One region of the Agrobacterium sp. 20P9.1.2 genome, then DNA from elsewhere that is predicted to be linked to it. Evidence: predicted binding sites of a transcription regulator. Region 1 holds the regulator's gene; the other holds the start of a gene.
What was found. Region 1 encodes HrcA, which represses chaperone genes, less so after heat shock. Its sites were predicted from a motif close to GTTAGCACTCNCNNNNNGNGAGTGCTAAC; they were not measured.
Positions count from the first base shown of each region.

Region 1 (14,644 bases):
GCGTGAAAGTGCGGAGAATGCGCGTAAAGCGAAGGAAAAAGACTTAGGCACTGCGTCCGAGTAAGGACATCCTCAATACGCCAGATCAGCCACCACCGAGTCCAAAATTAGCATGCCCGATGGCGTGCAGCGCAAGCGGGAGTTGCCGATGCGTTCGATGAAGCCATTTTGGAAGAGGAAGTCTTTCTTGTGGGGATCAAGGTCGCGGACACCGGGGCGCTCCAGTTGGAAAGCGAGCCCCATTCCGTATGCAGCGTTTCAACCAGCAGTGCCACATAATGCGGATGTTTGCTCAGCGGCACTATTCTCAATCCTACTTCGATGACTGGATATCGGCGAGGGCTTGTCTCAGTTTGGACGCCAGCGCCACGTAATCATCACCGGACGATTTTGGGGCATCGGGCCAGGAATAGCCCATGCATGCGGGACGATGGCGTTTGTCTGTCGGCTCGGAATCGTATCTGGGCATGATATGGGCGTGCAGGGCAGGTTCTGCATTTCCCCAGATCTCATAGTTTATCCGCGCACATCCGGTCACGTTCAGAAGCGCATCACCCACCACAGCCATATCGTTTAAAAATATGAGACGCTCTTGGGCACCAAGATGGTTGAGGCTTTGGACGACAGGGTCCGCAAGCAAAAGACAATAGCCTGGAAGAGGCTGTACATCGCCGATGACCAGCCAACCTGAAGCCATCCGGGCAATGACGAAGGGGTTCGTGCCCGCCCGTGCCATCGCGACCCGTTCCTCAATCAGATTCATGGCTGCCTTTCTTCAAACACCGGATTTTGAATCGACGCATCATCAACACGCCAGATCAGCGACCACCGAGTCCAAAATCAGCATGCCCGATGGCGTGCAGCGCAGGCGCGAGTTGCCGATGCGCTCTATGAAGCCGTGCTGCAACAGGAACTCTTCCTTTTCGGGGTCGAGGTCGCGGCCCGAAAGGTCGCTCCAGCGGGCGAGGTCGACGCCTTCGCGCAGGCGCAGGCCCATCAGCAGCAGTTCGTCCGACTGTTCTTCGACACCCAGCATTTCCTGATCCAGAATGCCATGGCCGTCGCGTTCGACGGCCTCAAGCCATGTTTCCGGGTGGCGTTCGGTGGCGGTTGCGAGTTTTGCGCCGCCTTTGGTCAGGCGTCCATGCGCGCCGGGGCCGATGCCGGCATAGTCGCCGTAGCGCCAATAGGTGAGGTTATGGCGGCTCTCAGCACCCGGTATGGCGTGGTTGGACACTTCGTAAGCGGGCATGCCGTGACGGGCGGTAATCTCCTGCGTTGCCTCATAGAGCAGCGCGGATTGATCGCCATCGGGCACGATCAGCTTGCCTGCCTTGTGCAGACCGTAAAAGGCGGTGCCTTCCTCGATGGTCAGCTGGTAGAGCGACAGGTGATCGACCGCATAGGAAATGGCTTCGGCAAGCTCTTTTTCCCATTCCTCGACCGTCTGGTTCGGGCGGGCATAGATGAGGTCGAAGGACATGCGCGGGAAGATTTCGCGGGCGAGCCGGATGGCTTTCAGCGCATCGGCCACATCATGCAGGCGGCCCAGAAATTTCAGGTCGCGATCATTGAGTGCCTGCACGCCCATCGACACGCGGTTGACGCCCGCGGCGCGGTAGCCGCGAAAACGTTCCGCTTCGACGCTGGACGGGTTGGCTTCCATGGTGATTTCGATGCCGTCAGGCACATGCCAGAAACGGGCGATGCCATCCAGAATGGCGCCCACGGTCTGCGGGTCCATCAACGATGGCGTGCCGCCGCCCATGAAGATGCTGGTTACGACCTTTGAACCGCTCAGCTGCCGCATCGTGTCCATTTCCTTGAGGAAGGCGGCAACGAAACGATCCTGATCCACCGGCTTGTGGCGGACATGGCTGTTGAAATCGCAATAGGGGCATTTGGCCGCGCAGAAGGGCCAATGCACATAGATGCCGAAACCGGGTTCGCCGGTATCGGGTGCAATCGTTGTATTGGGGGCAGGGGAGAACCTGCTCCCAAGATCGGTCATCATGCGTTGAAACAGGTTTCGACGAATGTCTTGAAGGCGCGGGCGCGGTGGGAGAGAGCCTGCGGATCGCCGGGCTTCCAGCCATGCTTTTCCTCGGCGCTCATTTCACCGAAGGTCGTCTCGTAACCTTCCGGCTGGAAAATCGGATCATAGCCGAAGCCGCTTGCACCACGCGGTGGCCATGCGACCGTGCCTTCGATTTCTCCGCGGAAAAATTCGGTATGACCATCGGGCCAAGCGAGGCACAGCACGCTGACGAAACGGGCAGTACGGGCGGAAGGATCGGTCGCACCGCGCTCCTGCAAAGCGTCTTCGACCTTCTGCATCGCCATGGCAAAATCGCGCGTGCCATCCGCTGTCTCGGCCCAATTGGCCGTGTAAACGCCCGGATTGCCATCCAGTGCGTCGATCACCAAGCCACTATCGTCGGACAATGCGGGCAGGCCGGAGGCTTGCGCCGAGGCAAGCGCCTTGATCGCCGCATTTTCCTCAAAGGTCGTGCCGGTCTCATCGGGTTCTGCGAAATTCAGCTCCGCAGCCGACTTGGCGGAAAAGCCGAAAGGGCCGATGAGATCGGCGATTTCGGCGATCTTGCCCTTGTTGTGGCTGGCAACAACGATGGTGCGTGTATCGAGTTTGCGCATGGTCTTTCCGCTCCGGGTCAGGCAATCGCCTGCTTTTGCAGCTCAACGAGTTCTGCACAGCCGGTCTTGGCAAGGCCGAGCAGCGTCAGGAATTCCTCTTCCGAGAAAGGGGCGCCTTCTGCTGTGCCCTGAATTTCGACAATGCCACCGGAGCCGGTAATGACGAAATTGGCGTCGGTTTCTGCCGAGGAATCCTCGAGGTAATCGAGATCGATCACCGGCTGGCTGGCGAAAATACCGCAGGAGATGGCGGCGATATGGTCTTTCAGGACCTTCTCCACCTTGATCATGTTGCGGCTTTCCATCCACTTCAGGCAATCGTGAAGGGCAATCCATGCGCCGGTGATGGAGGCGGTGCGGGTGCCGCCGTCTGCCTGGATGACATCGCAGTCGATGCTGATCTGGCGCTCGCCCAGCGCCTGCAGATCGACCACGGCGCGCAATGAGCGGCCAATGAGACGCTGGATTTCCTGCGTTCTGCCACCCTGCTTGCCGGATGCGGCTTCGCGGCGCATGCGTTCATGGGTGGAGCGGGGCAGCATGCCATATTCGGCGGTGACCCAGCCCTTGCCACTGTTGCGCAGCCATGGTGGCGTCTTTTCTTCAAGGCTGGCGGTGACGAGAACATGCGTATCGCCAAATTTGACCAGACAGGAACCTTCGGCGTGCTTGGAGAAATTGCGCTCGAAAGAAACTTTGCGCATCTGATCGGTTTTTCTGCCTGAAGGCCGCATATGGTTCGTCTCCGTTTTGATCTCCGCCTTCTAAGGCCGCGACACCGGTTTTGCAAAGGAAAAGCGGGCTGGGGTTTACCCTGCGCGGAATTTCCGTTTTCACTTAACGACGCGAGAGACTATATTCGCTTTGTTACTGACATTATGAAGAGCGAGCGAAATGGGCCTTTCTCCTCCAATCGGAAAAGAACCGGGTGCGTTGCTGGATGATCGCTCGCGCGAAATCTTCCGCCGCATCGTTGAAGGCTATCTGGAAAATGGTGAGCCGCTGGGCTCGCGCAACCTGTCTCGCCTGCTGCCCATGTCACTCTCGCCCGCTTCCGTGCGCAATGTGATGAGCGATCTGGAAGAGCTGGGTCTCATCTATTCGCCGCATATCAGCGCCGGTCGTTTGCCCACCCAGACCGGATTGCGCTTTTTCGTGGATGCCTTCATGCAGGTGGGTGATCTGCCTGCCGAACAGCGCGCCAGCATCGACCGCCAGATCGGCCCCGTTTCGGGCCGGGAGCAGCCGATAGAGGGGTTGCTGACGGAGGCAAGCCGCATGCTGTCCGGCATGTCGCGCGGCGCGGGTCTGGTGCTGACGACCAAGAGCGACGCGGTGCTGAAGCATGTGGAGTTCATTCGTCTCGAGCCGACCAAGGGTCTGGCCATTCTGGTAGGTGACAACAATCAGGTCGAAAACCGCATCATCGATCTGCCCGCTGGTATCACCTCCTCGCAGCTGACGGAGGCCGCAAACTTTATCAACGCCCATCTGTCTGGCCAGACGCTTCCCGAATTGCGCACGCAACTCCTGCAGCAGAAATCCGAGCTTCAGACGGCGCTCAGCACGCTGGCTCAGGATCTGGTGACGCGCGGACTGGCGGTGTGGTCCGGCGATAATGAGGAAGGCAAGCTCGGACGGCTGATCGTGCGCGGGCGCTCCAATCTGCTGGAAGGGCTGGCGGGGGAAGAGGACATCGACCGCGTGCGGTTGCTGTTTGACGATCTGGAGCGCAAGGACAATCTGATAGAGGTTCTCAATCTGGCCGAGACCGGCTCCGGCGTCAGAATTTTCATCGGATCGGAAAACAAATTGTTTTCGCTGTCGGGCTCATCACTTATCGTTGCACCCTACAGGGACGATGAGAACCGCGTGGTGGGCGCCGTGGGCGTGATTGGCCCGACGAGGCTCAATTACTCGCGCATCGTGCCCATGGTCGATTATACCGCCCAGATCATGGCGCGGCTTTCCAGCCAAAGACGCTGATATCGAAAAGACATCATTGAATCCTAGATGGTTTCACTGGCAAGCCTTGATTTTTGCTTGGCAAAGCTCGATATCGGGCGCAACCCCTAACACTAAGCCATTACACATGTGAAGCTGGAGAACGTCATGACCGATGACACAAATAAAGCCGGACCTGACGCAGACGTCGTAGACGAGGCTAACGAAGCGGCAACGGCGGAGAACGCTGTGCCCGAGCAGGCAGAGCCCGATCCGATTGATGTGCTGAAGGCCGAAAATGCCGATCTGCGCGACAAATTCCTGCGCCTTGCCGCCGAAATGGACAATCTGCGTCGTCGCACCGAGCGTGAAGTAAAGGATGCCAAGGCCTATTCCGTCGCCGGTTTCGCCCGCGACATGCTGGCCGTATCCGACAATCTTCGCCGCGCTCTCGAAGCCATTCCCGAGGAACTGAAGACCAATGCCGAAGCGGGCATTACCGGCCTGATCGAAGGCGTCGATATGACCGAGCGCGCCATGCTGTCTGCGCTGGAACGTCACGGCGTGCGCAAGATGGATGCGGAAGGCCAGAAATTCGACCCGAATTTCCATCAGGCCATGTTCGAAATCCCCAACACGGCGGTTCCGAACAACACGGTTGTTCAGGTGGTACAGGCTGGCTTCACCATCGGTGAACGCGTTCTGCGCCCTGCCATGGTCGGCGTTGCCAAGGGTGGTCCGAAGGGCGAAGTGCCGGTTACGGCAGAGCCGGGCACCAGCGGCGTTAATGAGAAAGACGCTTAACTCGCGAGTTTCTCCCTCATTCCTGTGCCTGTCACAGGAATCCAGTCAGCCCAAGTCTTTGGGCTGAATAGAGTCTTTCCGACGCGCAGACGCGCGTCGACTGGATTCCTGTCACAAGGACAGGAATGAGGGGCGGAAATCGGCGTCGCTGCCATCACCGCTTAAACTGCCCATCCAGCCAGTCAAACGCATAATCCTGCTGATCCGCTTCGAACACATGGCCAACCGGCCAGATTTTGCGTTCGAACCGATCTGCCGCATCCCACGCATCCCAGACGTCTTTCATTTTCCCGAAGGCTTCCGTCACGGACGCAAGCGGGAAAAGCGTGTCCTTCTCGCCTGCGAAGATCAGCATGGCGTTGGGTGCTGCAAGGCTGGCGACATCGGGGTAGTCCAGATGCTGCATGAGGCCAGGGTGCGTCATGTGCCAGGCGGAGCCGCCGCGCAGCTGATTGTTGCCGGGCACCATCAGGCCCTTAGCGGTTCCCATCCAGTTGACCGCGACCGTGGCTGTGATGTCATCACTGAGGGCCGCCGCCTGCCATGCCCGGAATGCGCCCATGGAAAAGCCAATGGCCGCAATGCGCCCCTTGTCCACCTCTGGGAGGCTCTTGAGAAATGCCGCAGCGCGGACGTCTTCCAGCGCCATGGAGCCTGCGAGCGAGCTTCCCATATTGGCGAAATTGGCCGCGAGTGCCTGCTGGGCCTCATAGGTCAGCGGGCCGCGATCTGCCCAACCCAGAGCGTCTGTGGCCATAACGATATAACCGCGACGCGCAAGCTCATCACCGGGGAAACGGCCCGAGAAGAACTTTTGGCCCCACCCTTTAGAAGAGATCAGCCTGGCCTCGTCACCCCATGTCTCGATCAGCTTTTCCTTGCCGATATCAAATTTCGATCCATGGTCGTGGTAAAACACCGCTGCTGGGAAAGGGCCTTTGCCCTTGGGCACCAGAAGCAAAGCGAGAACGCGACTGTCCTGCGTCAGGTTGAATGCGATCTTGCGGGCGACATAAGAGCCGCGATCGATCTCATCGATAAGCTGGGGTGAAAAGTCGGTGTGATCAGGGGTCTGAAGCGTCAGTTCCCAGAGCTTGGCCCGCGCGTTCATTTTCCAGGCGGGAAGGTCGGTAACCTGTCGCGACCAGCTCAAGGGAAAGGTCAGGCGCTGTTTGAACACCTCGGCAAAGACTGGCAGAGCGTCGGGGGTAATGCCGTGGGCCTGGTAATCCATCATCGGCGTTGATGCCGTGTCATCCCCGCAGGCTGCCATGATTTTTTGAGACTCCATGATGCTCCCCCATCGCCAGATTTCGATCTCTGGCGGCGGTGGAGATTAACCCATCGAGCTTGAATGCAAAACCGCTCAGGCGGCGGTGGCCTGTTCCTGATTGAGGAAGGTGTAGATGGCCGTATCGGATTCGGTGGCACGCAGTTTTGCCACCAGTTCGGCATCGCGCAGCACACGGGCAATGCGCGACAGCGCCTTCAGGTGATCGGCGCCAGCGCCTTCGGGCGCCAAAAGGAGGAAGACCAGATCGACCGGCTGGTCGTCCAGAGCTTCGAAATCGACAGGATTTTCAAGGCGTGCGAAGACACCGACGATCTTGTCGATGCTGGCCAGTTTTCCGTGTGGAATGGCGATGCCGTGACCGACGCCGGTCGAGCCGAGCCGCTCGCGCTGCAAGATGACGTCGAATACTTCCCGTTCCGGCACTCCGGTGATCTTGGAGGCTTTTGCCGCCAGTTCCTGGAGGAGCTGCTTTTTGGAATTGACCTTGAGGGCGGGAATAATCGCATCTTGTTGCAGCAAATCTGCCAACGCCATTCTCTTTATCCTTCATGCCATCGAGACAAACCGGAAGTGCAACGCAGGACGCTGCACTTCCGATGTCTTGTCAGACTATTCAGTTCTTTATCGTCGCCGCGTCAATCCAACCGATGTTTCCATCGTTGCGGCGGTAAACGATATTCAGTTCCTTACCCGGGCTGCGAAACAGCAGGACCGGCTCGTCTGTCATGTCCAGCGCCATGACCGCGCTTGCAACCGTCATCGTCTTTACCTGCTTGGAGGTTTCAGCGACGATGGTCGGTGCGAAATCTTCAGGCAGTTCGTCGTCTTCATCAGGCATGGCATCCATGACTGTATAGGGAAACTCTTCCAGAATGCCGTTTGCCGAAGAACCGTTGTGGTGATCCTTCAATTTTCTCTTGTATCTGCGAAGCCGCTTTTCGATACGCGCAGCGGCGGCATCGAAGCTCGCTTGCGGATCGTTGGCCTGTCCGGCCGCATGCAGGACAATCCCGGTATCGAGATGAATCTTGCAATCCGCGTCGAAACGCGCACCGGACTTCTCCACAGTTACTTGACCAGAATACCCCCCATCAAAGTATTTGGTAATCGCCAGGCTAATGTTGTCCTCGATCCTCTGACGGAACGATTCGCCGATATCCATATGTTTACCAGATACACGCACACTCATGGAATTTTTCCTTTTTCAGTGATTTGCGTGTAACAGCTTACGTCAAGCGACGCCCTCATCCAAGCGTTTCGAGTCCGTTTCGGTCTCATTCCGGCTTAGTGCCCAAGCGCCTTCTACAATTTACCGTTGATCTGGCCCCTGCCTTCTGTGCGGCGAGCTTCTAGCCTTGGTGGCAGTAAGAGTCAATTAAGATTATTAACGATTTGAAATATATGAAGATTTCGTTACGCCGTGGCTACTTTTGCCATGGCTTTTTTCTCCCGTCGCCGCTGTACGGAGGAAGGGATATTCATGGCTTCACGATATTTTGCGACGGTTCGTCGCGCCAGTTCGACGCCATTTTTTTTCAGAATATCAACGATATCGTCATCTGAGAGAACCGCTTCCGGCGCTTCCTGGGCAATCATGATCTTGATGCGGTGGCGCACGGCCTCCGCCGAATGGCTGTCGCCGCCTTCGACGGCGCCAATGGAGACGCTGAAGAAATATTTCAGCTCGAAAAGGCCGCGTGGCGTCAGCATATATTTGCGCGATGTGACACGGCTGACGGTCGATTCATGCATCTTGATGGCGTCTGCCACCTGCCGCAGATTGAGCGGGCGCAGGTGGTCGACGCCGTGCAGCAGAAACGCGTCCTGCTGGCGCACGATTTCGCTGGCAACCTTCATGATGGTCTTGGCGCGCTGGTCCAGACTGCGGGTCAGCCAGCTGGCGGTCTGCATACATTCGGAGATGAATTCGCCGTCTTCGCCTTCGCGCGTCTTGAGCTTGGAGACCTGTGCAAAATAAGTCTGGTTGACGAGGACGCGGGGCAGGGTTTCCGGGTTGAGTTCGATCAGCCAGCCGCCATCACTCGATGGACGCACGATAATGTCGGGCACAATCGTTTCAGAAACACCGGTTTCAAAACCCGCACCGGGGCGCGGATTGAGGCAGCGGATTTCCGCGAGCATGTCGAGAAGGTCTTCCTCACCGACGCCGCAAAGCCGCTTGAGCGAGGCGAAATCGCGCTTGGCCAGCAGTTCGAGATTGCCGACGAACGCCTTCATGGCGGGATCGAGGCGATCTTTCTGGGCAAGCTGGATGGAGAGGCATTCGCTGAGCGAGCGTGCAAACACACCCGGCGGATCAAGCGTCTGCAAGGCGGACAGAATGGCCTCGACGTCTTTTCTGGATTTGCCCAGCCGCTCCGATACATCGTCAACGGCCTCTGCGGCAAGATACCCGGTCTCATCCAGATGATCGAGCAGCACATCCGCGATCATGCGGTCCTGGGCTGAGGAAACGGTGAAGGGCAGTTGCTGGCCGATGTGTTCGCGAAGGCTCGGCTTTCCGGCAACGAAATCATCGAGATCATAGGCCTCCGATCCCTCCGCGCCCGGCATCGATTTCCATTGGCCGACCAGTTCCGGCGCATCCGCCTTCTGCTGCGGACCATCATCGGGAAAGACGTTTTCGAAGCTGGTATCCAGCTGTTCGTTGAGGCTGCTGGCGCGATCGCCATACCATTCGTCAGGATCGGCGCTGTTTTCGGAAAACGTGTCCGGCGCAAGGGGCGCATCATCGAAACCGTCATCCACGGAGGCAGAAGTGCTGCCCAAATCGCTGTCGTTTGCCACTATTTCAAGCAGCGGGTTCTTTTCGACTTCCTGGGCGATGAATTGCGTCAACTCAATATGCGTCATCTGAAGCAGCTGAATGGACTGCATCAGTTGTGGGGTCATGACCAGAGACTGGCTTTGACGCAATAAAAGACTGGCGGACAAGGCCATGGCGGACGCTAAACTCCCATAAACCCCTTCATCGCTCGTATTTCTAAAATAATTGAGCGGTAAAGTCTGAACTGGCCCAAAAATTGCTTTTTATTCTTGTTTGGTCAAGCTCAACTATGGGGCTGGGCGGAAGAATCTTTGCCGGGACTGCAAGGCGTCAGTCGATTTTTTCAGCTTTGATGTCAGAGGCTGAAATTATTACCCAGATACAGTCTGCGGACATCGGCATTGTTGACGATCTCAGACGCGCGGCCATGGGTCAGCACTTCACCGGCATGGATGATATAGGCGCGATCGATCAGGCCCAATGTTTCGCGAACATTGTGGTCGGTGATCAAAACGCCGATGCCGCGAGCCGTGAGGTGGCGGACAAGGTTCTGGATATCGCCAACGGAAATGGGATCGACGCCCGCAAAGGGCTCGTCCAGCAGCATGAAGGTCGGGTCTGTCGCCAGCGCGCGGGCGATTTCCAGACGGCGACGTTCACCACCTGACAGGGCCACCGCTGGTGACTTGCGCAGCTGTGAAATGTGGAATTCTTCCAGCAGTTCATCGAGCTTGCGCTTGCGCTTCTTGTCGTCGCGCTCGTGCACTTCAAGAACAGCAAGAATGTTCTCCTCGACCGTCAGGCCGCGAAAGATAGACGCTTCCTGCGGAAGGTATCCGACGCCCAGACGCGAACGGCGATACATCGGCATGCCGGTAACGTCATTGCCGTTGATGGCGATCTTGCCGCTATCGACGGGAACGAGGCCGGTAATCATGTAGAAGCAGGTCGTCTTGCCAGCACCGTTCGGTCCCAGCAGGCCAACGGCCTCGCCACGGCGAACGACGAGCGAGACGCCATTGACGACGCGGCGGGTGTTGTAAGTCTTGGTCAGGCCATGGGCGATCAGCGTGCCTTCATAGCGCGCCTTGTCGCCGGAGGCGATGTCCGCTTCCGGAGCGCGCGCGGAACCGGCGCCGAACAGCTTTGGAATTGAGAGCATCTTCACGGGGTGCGGACTACTGCTTTTTCTGCGTTTTGGGATCGAGCATGATGCGAACAGGTCCGCCACAGCTTTCCAGCTTCGCTTCACCCGTCGTCATGAAGACGGTGAGCTTGCAACCGGTGAAGACGTTGGTTTCCTGCGACAGCACGACCTGCTTGCCGGACAGAATGAAGGTCTGCGCCGCCATGTCGAATTCACCCTTGTCGGCTGTTGCCTTCTGGGTGCCTGACGTGAGGTAGACGGAGTTATCGACGAAAATCTTGTCGATATCGGCACCACCACTGGTGATCGAGGAATTGGCGGCAGCGCCATCGCCCTTGCTCTTGTAAAGCACGGTCATCTTGCCCGCCTGCAACGTCGTCGTGCCCTGCACAACCTTCACGTTGCCGGTGAAATAGGCCTTGTGTTCCTGATCGCGTACTTCCAGCTGGTCGCTTTCAATGGCAATCGGCTGATCGTTGGAAAGCTTGAGGCCTTCCATGCTGCTTGTCGTGTTCTGCGCGGCGACGGGGCCAGCAAGACAGGCGAGCGCAATGGCGGCAGCATAGGTGGCGGCGTTGGTGCATCGGGCGGGGCGCGAAATCTGCATCATCTGGGTCGGGCTCTCACTTGCCTGCGTTCTGAATGGTGGATGCAGCTATACGAGCTCGTACCTGCCCCGAGAATGTAATCGTCTTGCCATTATCTGCTATATGCATGCTTTCTGCAACAATCGAACCATCCTTGGTGGTGATGGAGACAGGCGTCGTGCTGTCCATCGTTCCGGCTTTCAGGTCGACATTTGCAGACTGGAACCTAGCTTGTATGCCATTGCTGAGATTGATGTCAAAGGGTGCCGTCATTTGCAACCGGTTTGTGGCGCGGTCAAACAGGCCTTCCTGAGCCACCACCTGTGCGACTATGTCGTTCATGGGCACGGCCGCCAGCACTTTTTCCAGCGTCATCAGGTTGGGGCTGGCAATATCCTGCAAGGCCCGTTCGGCATTCATGGAATAATCGAAACCCTTGTTGTTGCGCCCGGCAAGGGCCGGTTTCTCCATGACGATCTTGCCGTTTTCAACCGTCGCGCTTTGCAGCGAAACCTCGTCCGGCAGCCAGGTGCGGGCCAGAGATACGGCAATGAAGGCAAGCGATATGATGGCCGCGCCGAGCGGAAGAATGATCTTCAGTTTCTTGACGCGTGCGGAATGGCGGAGCGCCATATCATAGGCACCCGTATGTCCACCGGACATCGGGAAACCGGGCGCTGGCTGGCTTAGTCGTTCAAGCATCTCATAGGTCCGGGGCAATATCGTCGCAATCAAAAGGCTTGGGCCGCGACGTTATCCATGGTTGCAGTTGTCTTTCGCACGAGGGCCTTGCCCTGCCAATATGGTTTTTCTCTGAAATAGCACAAGGGGAACGATATTTTTATCAAATCGATGCTTTCCCGTTTGTTTCCTTGCAAGAGGTGGTTACAAGGCTCCATATGGCGGGCTTGAAAACGCTGTTACGGGCTTAATCGAAGGTGAGTCAATGGATCAGATGGCAATCGCAGATCGCAGACAGTTGCGGCGCAAGCTGACATTCTGGCGCATCGCAGCCGTTCTTCTTCTGGTGGCAGGATGTTTTGCGATCTACCGCTTCGCCTTTGCCGAACCGACGAAGAGCGTGCGCCCGCATATTGCCCGCGTCGAAATCAGCGGCCTCATTCAGGACGACACCGAACTTCTGGAGCGCCTGCAAAAGATTGCCGAAAGCGACAGCGCCAAGGGCCTGATCGTTTCCATCTCTTCGCCCGGCGGAACCACCTATGGCGGCGAGCGCATTTTCAAGGCGATCCGTGCCGTTGCCGAAAAGAAGCCCGTCGTGTCCGATGTGCGCACTTTGGCGGCTTCTGCCGGTTACATGATTGCCACCGCAGGCGATACGATCATCGCTGGCGACACCTCTATCACCGGTTCCATCGGCGTCATCTTCCAGTATCCGCAGGTCAAGCCTCTGCTCGACAAGCTCGGCGTCTCCTTACAGGAGATCAAGTCTTCGCCGATGAAGGCTGAGCCATCGCCCTTCCATGAGCCGCCAGAGGAATCCAAGGCCATGATCCGCAACATGGTCATGGACAGCTACAGCTGGTTCGTTGACCTCGTCGCAGATCGCCGCAAGCTGCCGCGTGAAGAGGTGCTGAAGCTGGCCGATGGCTCGATTTTCACCGGTCGTCAGGCCGTTGCCGTGAAGCTCATCGACACGCTGGGCGGCGAAAAAGAAATTCGCAGCTATTTCGAAAGCCGCAACGTTGCCAAGGATCTGCCGATCGTCGAATGGACGGCTCCTCCCAAACGCTCGCCATTTTCACTCTTCAGTCTTGCGGGCATTGCTCAAATGCTCGGATATGACGAATTTCTGCCATTCAACGTGCCTCGCCAGCTGGGTGCCGACAAGTTGTTTCTTGACGGTATGGTTTCGGTTTGGCAGGTTGGTGACCATTAAAAATCCAATTCTTTCAGGGGGCAACCGTGATTAAGTCTGAACTGGTGCAGATTGTCGCTGCGCATAACCCGCATCTTTACCACCGTGACGTGGAAAATATCGTCAACGCCGTGCTCGATGAGATCACGGATGCGTTGGCGGCGGGCAACCGTGTGGAGCTGCGCGGCTTCGGTGCCTTTTCAGTCAAGAATCGCCCCTCGCGTTCCGGACGGAACCCACGCACGGGTGAGTCCGTTTTTGTCGAAGAAAAATGGGTTCCCTTCTTCAAGACCGGCAAAGAGCTGCGTGAGCGTCTCAACCCGGGCATGAGCGACGTCGAAGACGAAGACTAAGTCCGGGCGCAGATCGTTTTGGTGATTTTGCGCTTTGGAGAACGGTTGAGACCGAGCAGTCGGGCTCCTATCTGACGTCCATGCAGGTTTGTCTGAAGGCCCCTGCAGCATCGGCACGAAAATCGAGTACGATTTTCGGAAAGCACGGTGCGTAGATTCAAAGAGTTAGTGCGTCCTAAAGGGCGCATCGCGCTCTAAAGACGGAGTATCGTTGGATGTCTAAGAAGATCGTCAATCTCGTGGTTCTGGTACCGCTCGCCATCATTCTGGTGGTGTTGTGCGTGGCCAACCGGCAGGCGGTGACGCTGGCGCTCAACCCGTTCCGGCCCGATGACAGCGTCTTGTCCTTCTCCGCACCGTTTTTCGTCTTCATTTTCCTCGCCGTCATTTTCGGCGTGTTTCTCGGCTCTCTGGTCACATGGTTCTCGCAGGGTAAATACCGCAAGCGCGCCCGCACCGAAGCCAAGGAAGCCGTTCGCTGGCATGATGAAGCCAACCGGCAGAAGGCAGCAGCCAATGCGGTGGTCATCGCTCCGTCCACGGATGCACGCATCGCCGCCAAGTGAGTTCTCCACGACGTGATGGGTGTTGAAACCGCAGCCCTTTGATAATATTGCGCTGTGATGTTATTCGCTGTCGCATAAGAGTCTGTTTGGAAACTCGGCGCTGGGTCGACCCGTCCGATGTTTTCAAACAGACTCTAGAATGCGGTCAGACTTGGAAAGAACCCCGTTGAAGAAAAAAGACAACCGCCCGGGCGCCAAGTCGCGCGCGGGGCAGGAACCCCGGCAGCGCAATGCCGGTAAACCGGCAAGACAAAAAGACACCGCTCCCCGCAGCCGCGCGCCGGACCATGTCCGCGCTGCCGCTAGCGCGCCTTCCAAATCCGGCAAAGCGGCTGCGAAGGCTGGCGCTCAGGAGAGTGTGAAGGTCAAGATTGCCCCGCAGGAGACGGAGCAGGTTCCGCCCCGCCCTCTCAAGCAGCGAACCGGCGATCTGCCGGGCGAACAGGTTCCGGTTATCCTGGAATCGCTTGGTGCAGGTGATTTCCACCTGATCGACACCGGCAACGGGCTGAAGCTGGAGCAATATGGCAATTACCGCATCGTGCGGCCCGAGGCCCAGGCGCTATGGCGTCCGAGCCTGCCCGAGCGTGTTTGGGAAAACGCCGATTCCATCTTCACCGGCGATAC
Region 1 is NZ_JBYOKI010000001.1:98,563-113,206, forward strand. It holds gene AC27VJ_RS00435 (metalloregulator ArsR/SmtB family transcription factor) at 1-64, shown strand, start outside; partial or broken gene AC27VJ_RS00440 (radical SAM family heme chaperone HemW) at 73-207, opposite strand; gene AC27VJ_RS00445 (HIT family protein) at 314-763, opposite strand; gene hemW (radical SAM family heme chaperone HemW) at 806-2,011, opposite strand; gene rdgB (RdgB/HAM1 family non-canonical purine NTP pyrophosphatase) at 2,011-2,655, opposite strand; gene rph (ribonuclease PH) at 2,673-3,389, opposite strand; gene hrcA (heat-inducible transcriptional repressor HrcA) at 3,550-4,641, shown strand; gene grpE (nucleotide exchange factor GrpE) at 4,768-5,403, shown strand; gene AC27VJ_RS00475 (dienelactone hydrolase family protein) at 5,558-6,694, opposite strand; gene ptsN (PTS IIA-like nitrogen regulatory protein PtsN) at 6,770-7,231, opposite strand; gene hpf (ribosome hibernation-promoting factor, HPF/YfiA family) at 7,311-7,886, opposite strand; gene rpoN (RNA polymerase factor sigma-54) at 8,111-9,658, opposite strand; gene lptB (LPS export ABC transporter ATP-binding protein) at 9,841-10,647, opposite strand; gene AC27VJ_RS00500 (LptA/OstA family protein) at 10,664-11,242, opposite strand; gene lptC (LPS export ABC transporter periplasmic protein LptC) at 11,256-11,921, opposite strand; gene sppA (signal peptide peptidase SppA) at 12,166-13,119, shown strand; gene AC27VJ_RS00515 (integration host factor subunit beta) at 13,122-13,451, shown strand; gene AC27VJ_RS00520 (lipopolysaccharide assembly protein LapA domain-containing protein) at 13,667-14,017, shown strand; gene AC27VJ_RS00525 (class I SAM-dependent methyltransferase) at 14,184-14,644, shown strand, end outside.

Region 2 (14,644 bases), 470 kb from region 1:
TGCGCCAGGAGCGGGCGCATTTGCGGCCTTCGGCAAGCTTCTGCTCGACCGATACCTTCTGCACTTCGCTCAAGCGGAAGCCATCTGCCGGGCCTTCGCCAGCCACAACCGAGATGGCCGAGGTGATGCAGATTTCCGCGAAATCCTGACCTTCGAGTGCGGCCATCAGCTCGGCATCCGCAATGTGCACGACGGGAGCTGCTTCCAGCGAAGAACCGATGCGCTTTTCACGACGTTCCACTTCCAGCGCGCCTGTGACAACCGTGCGGACCTTGCGGATTTTATCCCACTTGGCTTCCAGCGCCTCGTTCTTCCATTCCGCGGGAACGTCCGGGAACTGAACGAGATGTACCGATTCCGCATCGGCGTAGCGCAACAGCCATGCCTCTTCCGTCGTAAACGGCAACATGGGTGCGAGCCATGTGACAAGGCAATCGAACAGCTTTGCGATGACCGACAGCGAGGCACGACGCTTCAGCGACGACGGGGCGTCGCAATAGAGCGCATCCTTGCGGATATCGAAATAGAAGGCCGACAGCTCGACATTGGCGAAATCGATCAGCGCGCGGGTGATCTTCTTGAAGTCGAAGGCGTCGTAGCCGTCGCGCACGACCTGATCAAGCTCCGACAGACGGTGCAGCATCAGCTGTTCCAGTTCCGGCAGATCGGCATAGGCGATCTCTTCGCCCTTGTCGTGCGCCAGCGTGCCCAGCATCCAGCGGATGGTGTTGCGCAGCTTGCGATAGGCATCGATGTTGGTCTGGATGATGGCCTTGCCCAGACGCTGGTCTTCCCAGTAATCCGTGGTCATGACCCACAGACGCAGGATATCCGCACCGGATTCCTTCATCACGTCCTGCGGAGCCACCACATTGCCAAGCGACTTTGACTGCTTGCGGCCCTGCTCGTCCATGGTGAAACCATGGGTGACTACGGCGTTGTAAGGCGCACGGCCACGCGTCGCGCAGCTTTCCAGCAGCGACGAGTGGAACCAGCCACGATGCTGGTCGGAACCTTCCAGATAGACATCGGCTGGCCATTTCAGGTCAGGGCGGTCTTCCAGCGTAAAGGTGTGCGTGCAGCCCGAGTCGAACCAGACGTCGAGGATATCGCGTACCTGATGCCACTTGGTATGATCGTGGTCGTTACCGAGGAAGCGTTCCTTGGCACCATCTGCAAACCATGCATCCGCGCCTTCGGCCTCGAAGGCCTCCAGAATGCGGGCATTGACGGCGTCGTCCAGCAGTATTTCGCCCTTTTCGTCTGCAAACACAGCGATAGGCACACCCCAGGCGCGCTGGCGCGAGAGCACCCAATCCGGACGGTTCTCGATCATGGCGCGCAGACGGTTCTGGCCAGCGGCAGGCACGAAACGGGTGTCATCGATGGCCGACAGGGAGCGCGAGCGCAGCGTGGTGCCATCGCCCAGTTCCTTGTCCATATAGACGAACCACTGCGGCGTGTTGCGGAAGATGACCGGCTTCTTGGAGCGCCAGCTATGCGGATAGCTGTGCTTCAGACGGCCACGGGCAAACAGATTGTTGGCCGCGATCAGCGCCTTGATGACGCGATCGTTGGCGTCACCTTTCTTGCCGTTGTCGTCCATAACGCGGGCAGCGCCGCCTTCAGCGGATGGACCGAAACCGGGTGCGTCTTCGGTGTAGAAGCCGTCATCGCCAACCGTGAAGGGAATTTTGGACGAGATGCCGCGCGCTTCCAGATCTCGCGCCTGAGACATCCATGCGTCAAAGTCCTCACGACCATGGCCGGGAGCCGTGTGGACGAAGCCGGTACCGGCATCATCGGTGACGTGATCGCCGTCGAGAAGCGGGACGACGAAATCGTAGCCGAGGTCAGCCAATGGGTGGTCGCAGGTGATGGCGCCGAGTTCTTCCGCCGTGACAGGACGAACCAGCTTGAATGTCAGCTTTGCCTTCTTCGCGGCTTCGTCGGCCAGCTTGGTAGCGAAGATCAGCTTTTCACCGGGCTGTGGACCAAAGTCGTTCTCAGCGGATTCGACTTCGAACAAGCCGTAAGGGAAGCGCGAAGAGAACGAGATGGCGCGGTTGCCGGGGATGGTCCAAGGCGTCGTGGTCCAGATGACGACGGACGCGTTGAGTAGTTGAGCTTCTGCCTCGTTTCTTCCTCGACCAAGGTTACCGCTCTCATCGCGCTTAACCAGTGACGACTTTACGTTGACCGGGAACTTCACCCAGATCATATCGCTCTCGACATCCGCATACTCGACCTCGGCCTCAGCCAAAGCCGTGCGTTCGACGACCGACCACATGACTGGCTTCGAGCCGCGATAAAGCTGGCCGCTCTTGGCGATCTTCAACAGCTCGCCAGCGATGCGGGCTTCCGAGTGGAAGTTCATGGTCGTGTAGGGCTGTTCGAAATCGCCCTCGATGCCGAGACGCTTGAATTCGGCGGATTGCTTTTCGATCCAGCCAGCCGCGAACTCACGGCATTCCTGACGGAATTCGTTGATCGGGACCTCGTCCTTGTTCTTGCCCTTGGCGCGGTAGGCTTCCTCGATCTTCCATTCGATGGGAAGGCCGTGGCAATCCCAGCCGGGGACGTAATTGGCGTCAAAGCCGCGCATCTGGAACGAGCGGGTGATGACGTCTTTGAGGATCTTGTTCAGCGCGTGGCCGATGTGGATGTTGCCGTTGGCATAGGGAGGGCCATCATGCAGCACGAATTTTTCGCGACCGGCGGCGGAGGCGCGCAGCTTCTTGTAAAGACCCATCTGCTGCCAGCGGGCAACCGTTTCCGGCTCCTTCTGGGGCAGACCGGCGCGCATGGGGAAATCCGTCTGCGGCAGGTACAGCGTGGTGGAATAATCGATTGTCTGTGCGGTGTCGTTCATGATCATACCGTTATGCGGCGTGCCCGAAATTGACAAAGAATTTCAGGGTTGCGCCGTCTTGAGTGCAAGAGGGGCAAAGCGGAGAGGCGCTTGCGGCAAGCGCCGAAATCCCGGACCTTTCGGCTGCTTACTGCGCGCGAAAGGCCGGGCCAATAATTCGGGAAATGAACGTCAACCGAAATTGGTACATGGCGGTTGTTTATGCGTTTTTCCCGCAAAAAGGAAGAGGTTTGTCGGTTTGAATGCGCATGTCTGTCGCCAAATCCGACACCAACCATCAAAATGCGATTTTAGCGTCCAGTTCGCTGAGCGGCGTTACGCCTGACAGCAGTGCCCTCGCCTCCTCCTCGTCGCGCTTGATCTGCGCCACCAGCGGCTCCAGCCCGTCGAATTTCAACTCGTCTCGCAGGTGACCGAAGAAGGACACCGCGCAGATTTTGCCATAGAGATCGCCGGAGAAATCGAAGACGAATGTTTCGAGAAGAGCCGCGCCATTGTCGGTAACGGTGGGGCGATAGCCGAAGCTGGCAACGCCATCATAAAGCGTGCCATCGGGCCGGCGGAAACGCACGGCGTAGATGCCGGGTTTCAGTTCCGTTTCCGGCGGGAGCGCCATGTTGGCGGTGGGGTAACCCAGCGTGCGGCCGAGCTTCTGCCCGCCGATGACTTCCGCCTCGACCGTGTAACGATAACCCAGCAGGCCAGCGGCACCGGCGACATCGCCCTGCGACAGCAGTTCACGGATACGGCTGGAGGATACGATTTCCGCACCTTCATCGCGGAAGGAATCGATCAGCATGACATCGAAGCCATGCCGTTTGCCTGCCGCCATGAGATAGGCCGGACCGCCTTCGCGTCCCTTGCCGAAGTGGAAATCCACGCCGGTGACGACGGCGCTGGCACCCAGCCAATCGACCAGAATGGATTTGACGAAATCTTCCGCAGACCGCTGCGAAAAATCGCGGTCGAACGGGTATTCGATGACGGAGTTGAACCCTTCCGCTTCCAGCACGCGGGCTTTTACGGATGCTGGCGTGAGCCGGAAGACTGGCGTTTCAGGGCGAAACACGGTGCGCGGATGCGGCTCGAATGTCAGCACCAGTGCCGGAACGTTGCGGGATGAGGCGAGCTCCAGCGCATGGTCCAGCACCGCGCGATGGCCGCGATGCACACCATCGAAATTGCCAATGGCGATGACGCCGCCCTTCAAATTGTCGGGCAGCGGCTCCTTCTTTTCATTGCGGTGAAAAACGGTCATGGGCAAACTCTGTTTTCAAGCCAGTGCTTCAAGCCAAACGAGGCATCCACCAGCCGGGTGCCGCGTTCTGGCCCTTGAGATAGGCGTTCAGCAGGGCCTCGTCCGTCTCGCCATTCAACGTATATTCTGCCGCGTGAATGCCGCCGCTGATATAGAGAAGCGTCAGGCCCGCATCGATGGCGCCTTTGACATCCGTGGGCATGCCATCGCCGATGGCCAAAACGCGATCCTTGGTGAACGCGCCGCGCACTTCCTTGGCGGCAGCAAGGCAGGCCTCGTAGATCGGCGCATGCGGCTTACCCGCGATGCGGACTTCGCCGCCCAGCTGCTCGAAATAGGCCGCCATGGCGCCGGCGCAGGGAATGATGCGCTCGCCACGTTCCACCACCAGATCGGGGTTTGCGCAGATCATCGGCACGCCGCGGGCAACGAAGCCCTTGAGCATATCCGTGTAATCTTCCGGGGTTTCGGTTTCATCATCGAAAAAGCCGGTGCAGACCACAGCGGTTGCTTCCGTTTCCGGCACCACTTCAATGTCGAGACCTTCCAGCAGCGGCATGTCGCGCTCAGGCCCCAGCAGAAAGACTTTTTTCGGACCCTGCGAAATCAAGGTACGCGTCACATCGCCCGAGGTGATGATGCGGTCATAGGCCGTATCGGGAATGCCCAGCGCGCGCAGCTGCGTGATGACGCCGGGGGCCGGGCGTGGGGAGTTGGTGATGAGCACCACCGTCTTGCCCGCCTTGCGTGCCGCCTCCAGCGCTATGGCCGCGTGGGGAAACGCAGCAACGCCGTTGTGCAGCACACCCCAGACATCGGAAAGAACAACGTCGAACCGATCTGTGATTTCGCCAAGGGTGGAAATGCGGTGGGCCATGAGATGCTTCCAGACTTTCAAAACTGCCAGATTTTTCAAAAATGCATGGGCGTGACATGGCAAACCAGCACGCCGATTACAAGCAAAAACGAGTCTCGCCAACCAAAGCGCAGAGAGCCGAGTTCGCCTTTTTGCACTGCAACATGTTGTGATCGCACGCCTGACGTGTTTTTATAGGGCGGGGCTGGCTTACTCTACCGAGGAGCCATCGATGAAGAGAATTGACCAGCTCGAGGGTCTTCGCGGTCTTCTGGCCGCATGGGTTGTTCTGGTTCACCTGCTGCCCGCAGCCGGCATTGATCCTGACAGCATGGGTGCGCTGAAACCCCTGATCAATGAAAAAATCCGCGTGCAAATCTTCTGCATCATGAGCGGTTTCGTGATTTTCGTCATGATGTCCTCGCTGTCGGAAGACTATTCGACTTACATAACCCGCCGCATCAAACGCATTTATCCCGTCTATATTTTCGCGTTTTTCCTGTCGATTGCCTTTGCCTGGATCGCCTATCAGGCACTGCATACAGCCGATTTCCAGAGCGTGCGCAATGCGGGCCGGATCGCCATTCTCAACCGCAGCTTCGAGAACTGGGAAATGAACACGCTTGCCCATATGACCATGCTGCATGGCATCATTCCCGATAGCTGGCTGCCGCTGGGTGCCTATGCGTTTCTGGGTCAGGCCTGGAATATTTCCACCGAGTTCCAGTTCTACCTGATTGCACCGCTGGCTTTCTGGTGCCTTCACCATTCCAGCAATCTGGTGCGCGTCGGCTTCCTTGCGGCCTCCGTCATCGGCGTCTGGTATTTCCGCCATTGGCCGAATGGGGCAATCCTCGCCAACTACGCCATCTATTTCGCCGCTGGCATCGCCAGCTATTACCTCTGGAAGATGCGTTGGGACGACCAGCCCTTCATGTCGCCGCCGGTCGTTTTACCGCTGGCCGCCATTGTCGGTTATTTCGATCTGGCCATCGGCGCATGGATTTTCGTCTTCACCAGCGCCATCATGGTACGCGACAAGGGCCGCAAGAAGGGTTTCGTGGCGATGTTTCTGGAGCATCCCGCCATGATGTTCCTCGGCACCGTCTCCTACTCGCTCTATCTGCTGCACATGATACCGCTTTATGGCTGGATGTATGTGCTGAACGATCAGGGTTTCAGCCAGGGTACCTATTTCGCCATGCTGGCGGCGCTGACCTTCGCCACGGCCATTCCCTTCTCCTACCTCGCGCATAAATATGTGGAGCGGCCATTCTATCGGTCGAAGACGCACCGCACACCCCCCGCGGCAACGATGCGGCCTGCTGTCGAAGGCAAGTAATCAGATGTGCCGCCACCTCATGCGGCGGCACATCACATCAGCCAGAGGCGAAGAACACCGCCTGCGATGCCAAGCGCCAGCACCGGAACCATGCCGACTTTCCAGCGCATCAGCATCATCAGGGACAGGACCAGCAGTCCGGTCGCGAAGGGATCGAGCGTATTCCAGACCGGCCAGGATATGCCGGGGCTGAAGCTTAGCGGAACAGCTATGCGCTTGACCTCGCCAAACAGCACATGAAGTCCGAACCAGATGGATAGGTTGAGAATGACGCCGACGACCGCCGCCGTGATGGCCGAAAGCGCAGACGACAGAGCGCGGTTGTTGCGCAGTTTTTCGACATAGGGTGCGCCAAGAAAAATGAAGATGAAGCTCGGCACGAATGTCGCCCACGCTGTGACCGTCGCGCCCATAACGCCTGCGACCATCGGGTCCAGCCATTCCGCATGGCGAAACCCGGCAAGAAAGCCGATATAAGGAAGCACCAGCACCAGAGGCCCCGGCGTGGCTTCCGCCAGCGCCAGACCATCCAGCATTTCGCCGGGGGAAAGCCAGCCGTGGGTCTCCACCGCCACCTGCGCGACATAGGCCAGCACGGCATAGGCCCCACCAAAAGTAACCACCGCCATGCGCGAGAAAAAGCTTTGCAGGGTCGCCAGCGTTTCCGGCGCGGAGAAGAGAAAGATCAGCGCCAGCGGGATTTGCCATATCACCAGCCCCAACACGAGCCCTTTCACCCGAGAGAAAAGCGTGACCGGTGTCGTCTCCGTATCCGTCTCGCTTAATTCAACGGCGGCATGTCGCGCACGTAGAAAGCCGATCAGGCCAGCCGCGAAGATGACAAGCGGAAACGGCAGGCCGAAAACGAAAAGCGCAATGAAGGCTGCGGCTGCGATGCCTGCCAGAAAACGGCTGACCAGCGCCCGTTTCGCCACCCGGATCAGGGCTTCGACGACGATGGCCAGCACGCAGGCCTTCAGGCCAAACAAAAGGCCGGGCAGCCAATGCGTATCCTGATAGAGGCAATAGGCCGAGGCAAGGGCGACGATGGCGAAGAAGCCCGGCAGGATGAACAGCGTCCCGGCAATGATGCCGCCCCGCACGCCATGCATGAGCCAGCCGATATAGGTAGCCAGTTGCTGCGCCTCCGGCCCCGGCAGCAGCATGCAGTAATTCAGCGCATGCATGAAGCGCGCTTCAGACACCCAGCGTTTCTCATCCACGAGAATGCGGTGCATCATGCCGATCTGTCCGGCGGGACCGCCGAAGCTGAGACAGCCTATGCGGGCGAAGACGGATGTGAGCTCGGCGAGGGTCGGTTTGGCTGCGGGTGGCGGGTTTATAATATCTGTCATGAACCGCTGATAACCATTTTACATGAAATATTTCCGACAGGGCGTTCTTGACTCACCACAGGCACAGCCCTATCTCTGCCTCGCTAGCACTCTCCAATGAGGAGTGCTAACACTTATCACGCGGACCTTTGATGGGTCCGTACAGGTCATTTGATCGAGGGATTAGACAATGACAAGCACTACTTTCCGTCCGCTGCATGACCGCGTCGTTGTTCGTCGCGTTGAGTCTGAAGCAAAGACCAAGGGCGGCATCATCATTCCTGATACCGCCAAGGAAAAGCCACAGGAAGGCGAAATCGTCGCTGTTGGCACCGGCGCTCGCGACGATAGCGGCAAGCTCGTTCCTCTGGACGTCAAGGCTGGCGACCGCGTGCTGTTCGGCAAGTGGTCCGGCACCGAAGTCAAGCTCGACGGCGAAGACCTTCTGATCATGAAGGAATCCGACATCATGGGCGTTATCGGCTGATTTAGCCGGTTTTCTCATCCTTACATGACAACCAATGGGCAATGAGCCCGGGAGTTTTCTACCATGGCAGCTAAAGAAATTAAATTCGGCCGCACAGCGCGCGAAAAGATGCTTCGTGGCGTCGACGTTCTCGCAGACGCAGTGAAGGTAACGCTTGGTCCTAAGGGCCGTAACGTCATCATCGACAAGTCCTTCGGCGCACCACGCATCACCAAGGACGGCGTTTCTGTCGCCAAGGAAATCGAACTCGAAGACAAGTTCGAAAACATGGGCGCACAGATGGTCCGCGAAGTTGCTTCGAAGACCAACGACATTGCCGGTGACGGCACCACGACTGCGACCGTTCTTGCACAGGCCATCGTTCGCGAAGGCAACAAGGCTGTTGCAGCCGGCATGAACCCAATGGATCTCAAGCGCGGTATCGACCTCGCTGTTTCCGAAGTCGTGAAGGACCTTCAGGCCAAGGCCAAGAAGATCTCCACATCGGAAGAAGTTGCACAGGTTGGCACGATCTCTGCAAACGGCGACAAGCAGGTCGGTCTCGACATTGCTGAAGCCATGCAGAAGGTTGGCAACGAAGGCGTTATCACAGTCGAAGAAGCCAAGACTGCTGAAACCGAACTCGAAGTCGTTGAAGGCATGCAGTTCGACCGCGGTTACCTGTCGCCTTACTTCGTCACCAACCCTGAAAAGATGGTTGCTGACCTGGAAGACGCCTACATTCTTCTCCACGAGAAGAAGCTTTCGAACCTTCAGGCCATGCTGCCTGTTCTCGAAGCTGTCGTTCAGACTGGCAAGCCACTCGTCATCATCGCTGAAGACGTCGAAGGCGAAGCTCTTGCAACGCTCGTCGTCAACAAGCTGCGTGGCGGCCTGAAGATTGCTGCTGTCAAGGCTCCTGGCTTCGGCGATCGCCGCAAGGCCATGCTCGAAGACATCGCGATCCTGACCGGCGGTACGGTTATCTCCGAAGACATCGGCATCAAGCTCGAAAACGTCACGCTCGACATGCTCGGCAAGGCGAAGAAGGTTTCGATCTCCAAGGAAAACACGACGATCGTTGACGGCTCCGGCCAGAAGACCGACATCGAAGGCCGCGTTGCACAGATCAAGGCTCAGATCGAAGAAACATCTTCCGATTATGACCGCGAAAAGCTGCAGGAACGTCTTGCCAAGCTGGCTGGCGGCGTTGCCGTTATCCGCGTTGGCGGCTCCACGGAAATCGAAGTCAAGGAACGCAAGGACCGCATCGACGACGCTCTGAACGCGACACGCGCTGCTGTTCAGGAAGGCATCGTCCCAGGCGGCGGTACTGCTCTTCTGCGTTCTTCCACGAAGATCACCGTCAAGGGTGCAAACGACGACCAGGAAGCCGGCATCAACATCGTTCGCCGCGCTCTTCAGTCGCTGGTTCGCCAGATCGCTGAAAACGCTGGTGACGAAGCCTCCATCGTTGTTGGCAAGATCCTCGACAAGAACGAAGAGAACTACGGCTACAACGCCCAGACCTCTGAATATGGCGACATGATTGCCATGGGTATCGTTGACCCGGTCAAGGTTGTTCGCACAGCCCTGCAGAACGCAGCTTCGGTTGCTTCGCTGCTGATCACGACAGAAGCCATGATTGCAGAACTTCCTAAGAAGGAATCTGCAATGCCTCCTATGCCAGGCGGCGGCATGGGCGGTATGGACTTCTAAGAAGTCTGACCTTCGGAAATACGAAAAGGCGGTCCTTGCGGGCCGCCTTTTTTGTTGTGGCATGTATAGCTGATAAAAAAGCTCACTGTCTCCGAATAGTGAACAAATTGTCTCCAATCGTTCATCTTTCTTGCGATGCGGAATTGGCGCATATGTCAATTATCAATTAACGCCATCCGGGCAACATCTTGGAGACTTCCATGTCCAGCAGCCAGAACACACTCGTGCTCGTCGCGCGTATTCTTCTTTCTTTCATCTTCATCTATTCAGGCTTCGGTAAGCTGACCGACCCTGCTGGCACCGCTGGCATGATTTCCGGCGCTGGCCTTCCTGCCGCGACCGCTCTTGCCTATCTCGCTGGCGCTTTCGAATTGCTCACCGGCCTTGCCATTCTCGTTGGTTTCCAGACGAAGGTCGCTGCCTGGGCGCTCGCTGCATTCTGCGTGTTCACCGGCCTCGTCTTCCACAGTGGCACCGTTGCTGTTCCTGGCTGGCCAGATGCGGCTCTGGGCTGGATCAACACGCTGAACGGCATCATGCTGATGAAAAACATCACGCTGGCTGGCGCTTACATCCTGCTCGCAACCTTCGGTGCCGGTGCATACTCGCTTGATGCCCGCCGCGGTCTGGTTGCTGCGCGCGCCTGATTGAAGTGATCAAAAGAAAGGCCGCCGGAGCAATCCGGCGGCTTTTTTATTTCACGTAATCTTTCTCGTAACCGGGAAGATCATCGATATTGGATAACCAGTTCACTGCCGATCTGGTCCATATCTGAGCCTTCGGAACCAGCGCGTCGCGCTGATCGATGCTTCCCCAGCGAATTCCCCACTCCTTCGCATCCTCGCCTTCACCGCTGGTAAACAGTGGCGAGCCGCACGCCGGGCAGAAATGCTGGTTGCGCGGGAGGCCATTATCGCCCGTCTTGCGATAGACCTTCGGCCTATTCTCTCCGATTTTAAGAGCAGAACGCTTCACCGTCAGCGTCACGCGAAAGGGTGAGCCGGTCAGGCGCTGGCAATCCGTGCAATGGCAAATGCCGACGCGCCCGGGATCGGCCTCAGCCTCGAACTGGATGTGGCCGCACTGGCACTGGCCGGTAATCTGCATGATGAGCTCCTTCTCTTGGAGCCCATCATAAAGCAGCCGTTCGATAAGCCAAGAATTACAGCGCGGATTGAACCCGCGCAATGATATCGCTGACCACCGCATCACCCGCATGTTCCGGCTTGCGGGCGCGCACGAAGCAGGCTTCGGACCGCAGGATGATGCCATCGGTCAGAACCTTGAGATGGTTCGCGGTCAGCGTCGAGCCGGTGGAGGTTATGTCCACGATAATATCCGCCTGCCCTGCCGCCGGTGCGCCTTCGGTCGCGCCGAGGCTTTCGACGATACGGTAAAGTTGAATGCCATGCTGGCGGGAGAAGAACTGCTGCGTCAGCCGCCAATATTTGGTGGCGATGGCAAGGCGGCGGCCATGGCGGGCACGGAATTCGGAGGCAACATCGCCGAGATCGGCCATGCTGTCCACATCGAGCCAGATTTCCGGCACGGCGACAACGACATCCGCATGGCCGAAGCCCAGCCGCGCGCAGAACTCCACGCGGTTTTCGACATCGCTCAAATCTTCCCGCACTAGGTCTTCACCGGTCACGCCGAAATCCACGGTGCCGTTGCCGATTTCGCGGGCGATTTCGGAGGCCGAGAGATAGGCGATCTCGATATCGTCGCGCCCCTCGACACGGCCGCGATAGGAGCGGTCATTGCCGATGGCGAGAACCTTGAGGCCCGCGCTCTCCAGAATGGCGGAGGCGTCTTCCTTCATGCGGCCCTTAGAGGGCAAAGCGATGGTGATGGTCATGCCGTGGCCCTCATGGCTTCGATGCGATCCAGCCAGAGCGAGAAACCGACCGCCGGTATTTTGTCCTTTGCGCCGAGCAGCGTCATCAGCCGGTCAAACCGACCGCCGCCAGCCAGAACGGCACTTTCGCCTTCCACGCCGACTTCGAAAACGAGGCCGGTGTAATAATCCAGCGGACGCCCGAAGGCTGCACCATAGGTGATGGCATCGAGGTCAAGACCGCTATTGGCGAGCGCTGCCACGCGTGCGTCAAAAGCAGACAAGGCGCCATCCAGTTTCAGCTTCGCTTTATCGGCAAAATCGGAAAGCGTCTGAGACGCGTGCGACAACGGCGCTTGCAGGGACAGGAACTGTTTCAGCAGTTCAAAGCTCTCATCCGGCAGGCGTGTGGCGGCCAGCGCCAGCTTTTCGCGCAGGCGCCGGGCAATTTCCTGCGGCGCGCGGCTGGCATTGGTGGAGTAACCCGTGTCCTGCATGACGCTGTCGATATAATCAACCAGCACCTTTTCCTCGCCGGTGGCGAGCAGGCCCGCAACGCGCGCATCGAGCCCGGTCATCGGCTTGGGGCTGACGAGGCTTTGCAGCAATGCATCCAGCTGTACGGTATCGCCAAAGGCCTGCACCAGCCGCTTCTGCCAGCCTTGCGGCAGGCCGAGTGCGGCAACCACGGCCTCGAACACCTGCTGATCGCCCAGCGTGACCGTCAGCCTGCGGCCCGGCAGCAGCCGCTTCAAAATGGCGGTCGCATCGCTGATGGCGCGGGCATCGGCGCTGGCGATATCCGTATCGCCCAAGTCTTCGATGCCTGCCTGATAAAACTCGCTCGATCCGTCCCGACGCTGACGGAAAACCTCGCCCAGGTAGGAATAGCGCTTTGGCGTACCGGTTGCGGTTTCGATGTGGCGCAGGCAGACGGGAATGGTGAATTCCGGGCGCAGGCAAAGGCTTGCCCCCGTCTCACTCTCCGTCATGAAAATCCGGCGGCGCAGGTCTTCCCCGGCCATATCCAGAAACGGTTCGGCGGGCTGGATGACAGGCGTGTTGACCCGCGCCGTCTTTCGGGCGGCGAATTCATCCAGAAGCTCTGCGGAAAAATCTGGCATATCGATCAGAGGCATGGACGATCTCCTGCGTGGAGTGCGGGATACCCCCCTCTGCCCTGCCGGGCATCTCCCCCACAAGGAGGGAGATCGGCAAGACGTAAGCTCCTTGCCCCTCCCGCAGCGTTAAAGATGGCCGATACGGTGCTACGATTCGATCTCCCCACCTGTGGGGGAGATGCCCGGCAGGGCAGAGGGGGGCTGGCTGGGCTCATCGGTTCAGTTGCTCTCTGCCCGGCGGCGATCTTCGGCCTGTGCGGCCAGAATCTCTTTCACCTTCGTGACCAGTTCCGCTTCCGGCACCGTTTCCTGCGCCACGCGGGCCTCGCGCCATGCGGCGTTGTCCTCGATCTCGCCGGAGAGGCGCTTGCCTTCGATCAGGTCCTTGATCTGCACGACACCCTCGGCCCGCTCATCTCCACCCTGAATGATGGCAATGGGGGCGCCCATGCGGTCGGCGTATTTCAGCTGGTTGCCGAATTTCTTCCAGTTGCCCTGGTACATTTCCGCACGAATGCCTTCATTGCGCAGCGCTTGCGTGAAGCGCTGGTAACGCCCCATGCTCTCCACATCGCCATCCATGACGGTAATGAGAACCGGCGCGAGCGGCTTGACCTGACCGAGCTTGCCAAGGTTTTTTAGTGCCGTCATCAGGCGCGAAACACCGATGGAGAAACCCGTGGCAGGAACCGGCTGGCCCATGAAACGCGACACCAGACTGTCATAACGACCACCGCCCCCGACAGACCCGAAGACGACTTTTTCGCCTTTTTCGTTGGTGACGTCGAAGGTGAGCTCGGCTTCGTAGACGGGACCGGTGTAGTATTCGAGGCCTCGGACGCAGGACAAGTCAATCTTAATTCTATCTGTGCCGTAGCCAGCGGAACGAACAAGCGTATTGATGTCGAACAAAGTAAACAAAGAAGGAAAATCGACGGTCGCTCCCTCAACGGGATCAGATAGAAGTATCATTATTGGCAAAAGCCAATCCACCGCACCGGATTCAACCTGCTGCTCATCAAATATCGGCTTCCCATCTCTCCGAAAATCAGAGAAGAATTCAATGCGCGATTTGGGCCAGTTAATCGTCTGTTGGCCGATAGTAATTTTTAGTGGCTCGTCATTTTGACTAATTACGACTGGTTTGCCAAAGAGCCTGTATAATGACTTTGCTTGATCTTGAGATAAGCCAGCGCCCTTCGTGAAGTCTCCACTCTCGTCTTTACGACCAGAGGTCAACAGCTGGAATACACCTTCCCAACCGAACTTATCGAACTTATCCAGGCTTCTAAGAACGTTGAGCTTCTGAGAGTCGTTCACGCCAGCAGCTACTAGAACGGTATCCAATAGGGCACGACTATTCACCCGGATCACATAATCACCGCGCTTGATGCCCAAAGCTTCCAGCGTATCGGCCATCATCATGCACATCTCGGCATCGGCCTGCACGCCCGGTGCGCCGACGCTATCGGCATCGAACTGCATGAACTGGCGGAAGCGGCCGGGGCCGGGCTTTTCGTTGCGGAAGACGTAGCCGGCGCGGTAGGTGCGGAAGGGGAGCTGTATCTCGTTGAAATTCTCGGCGACGTGACGGGCAAGTGGAGCCGTGAGGTCGTAGCGCAGGCTCATCCACTGGTCGTCATCATCGGCCAGCGAAAACACGCCTTCGTTCGGACGGTCGCTATCGGGCAGGAATTTGCCGAGTGCATCGGTATATTCGAACAGCGGTGTCTCGATGGGATCGAAACCGTAGAGTTCGTAGACGCCACGGATTTTCTCGATCATCTCATTGGTGGCATGGATATCGGCAGCCGAACGATCCACGAAGCCGCGCGGCAG
Region 2 is NZ_JBYOKI010000001.1:568,395-583,038, reverse strand. It holds gene ileS (isoleucine--tRNA ligase) at 1-2,752, opposite strand, end outside; gene AC27VJ_RS02775 (bifunctional riboflavin kinase/FAD synthetase) at 3,150-4,130, opposite strand; gene AC27VJ_RS02770 (TIGR01459 family HAD-type hydrolase) at 4,159-5,007, opposite strand; gene AC27VJ_RS02765 (acyltransferase family protein) at 5,219-6,328, shown strand; gene chrA (chromate efflux transporter) at 6,361-7,683, opposite strand; gene groES (co-chaperone GroES) at 7,853-8,149, shown strand; gene groL (chaperonin GroEL) at 8,213-9,847, shown strand; gene AC27VJ_RS02745 (DoxX family protein) at 10,048-10,494, shown strand; gene AC27VJ_RS02740 (GFA family protein) at 10,541-10,954, opposite strand; gene hisG (ATP phosphoribosyltransferase) at 11,010-11,705, opposite strand; gene AC27VJ_RS02730 (ATP phosphoribosyltransferase regulatory subunit) at 11,702-12,823, opposite strand; gene AC27VJ_RS02725 (histidine--tRNA ligase) at 13,025-14,644, opposite strand, start outside.
Region 2: a site for HrcA is predicted at 7,766-7,794, ahead of groES (co-chaperone GroES). Genes of this name have one in related genera too.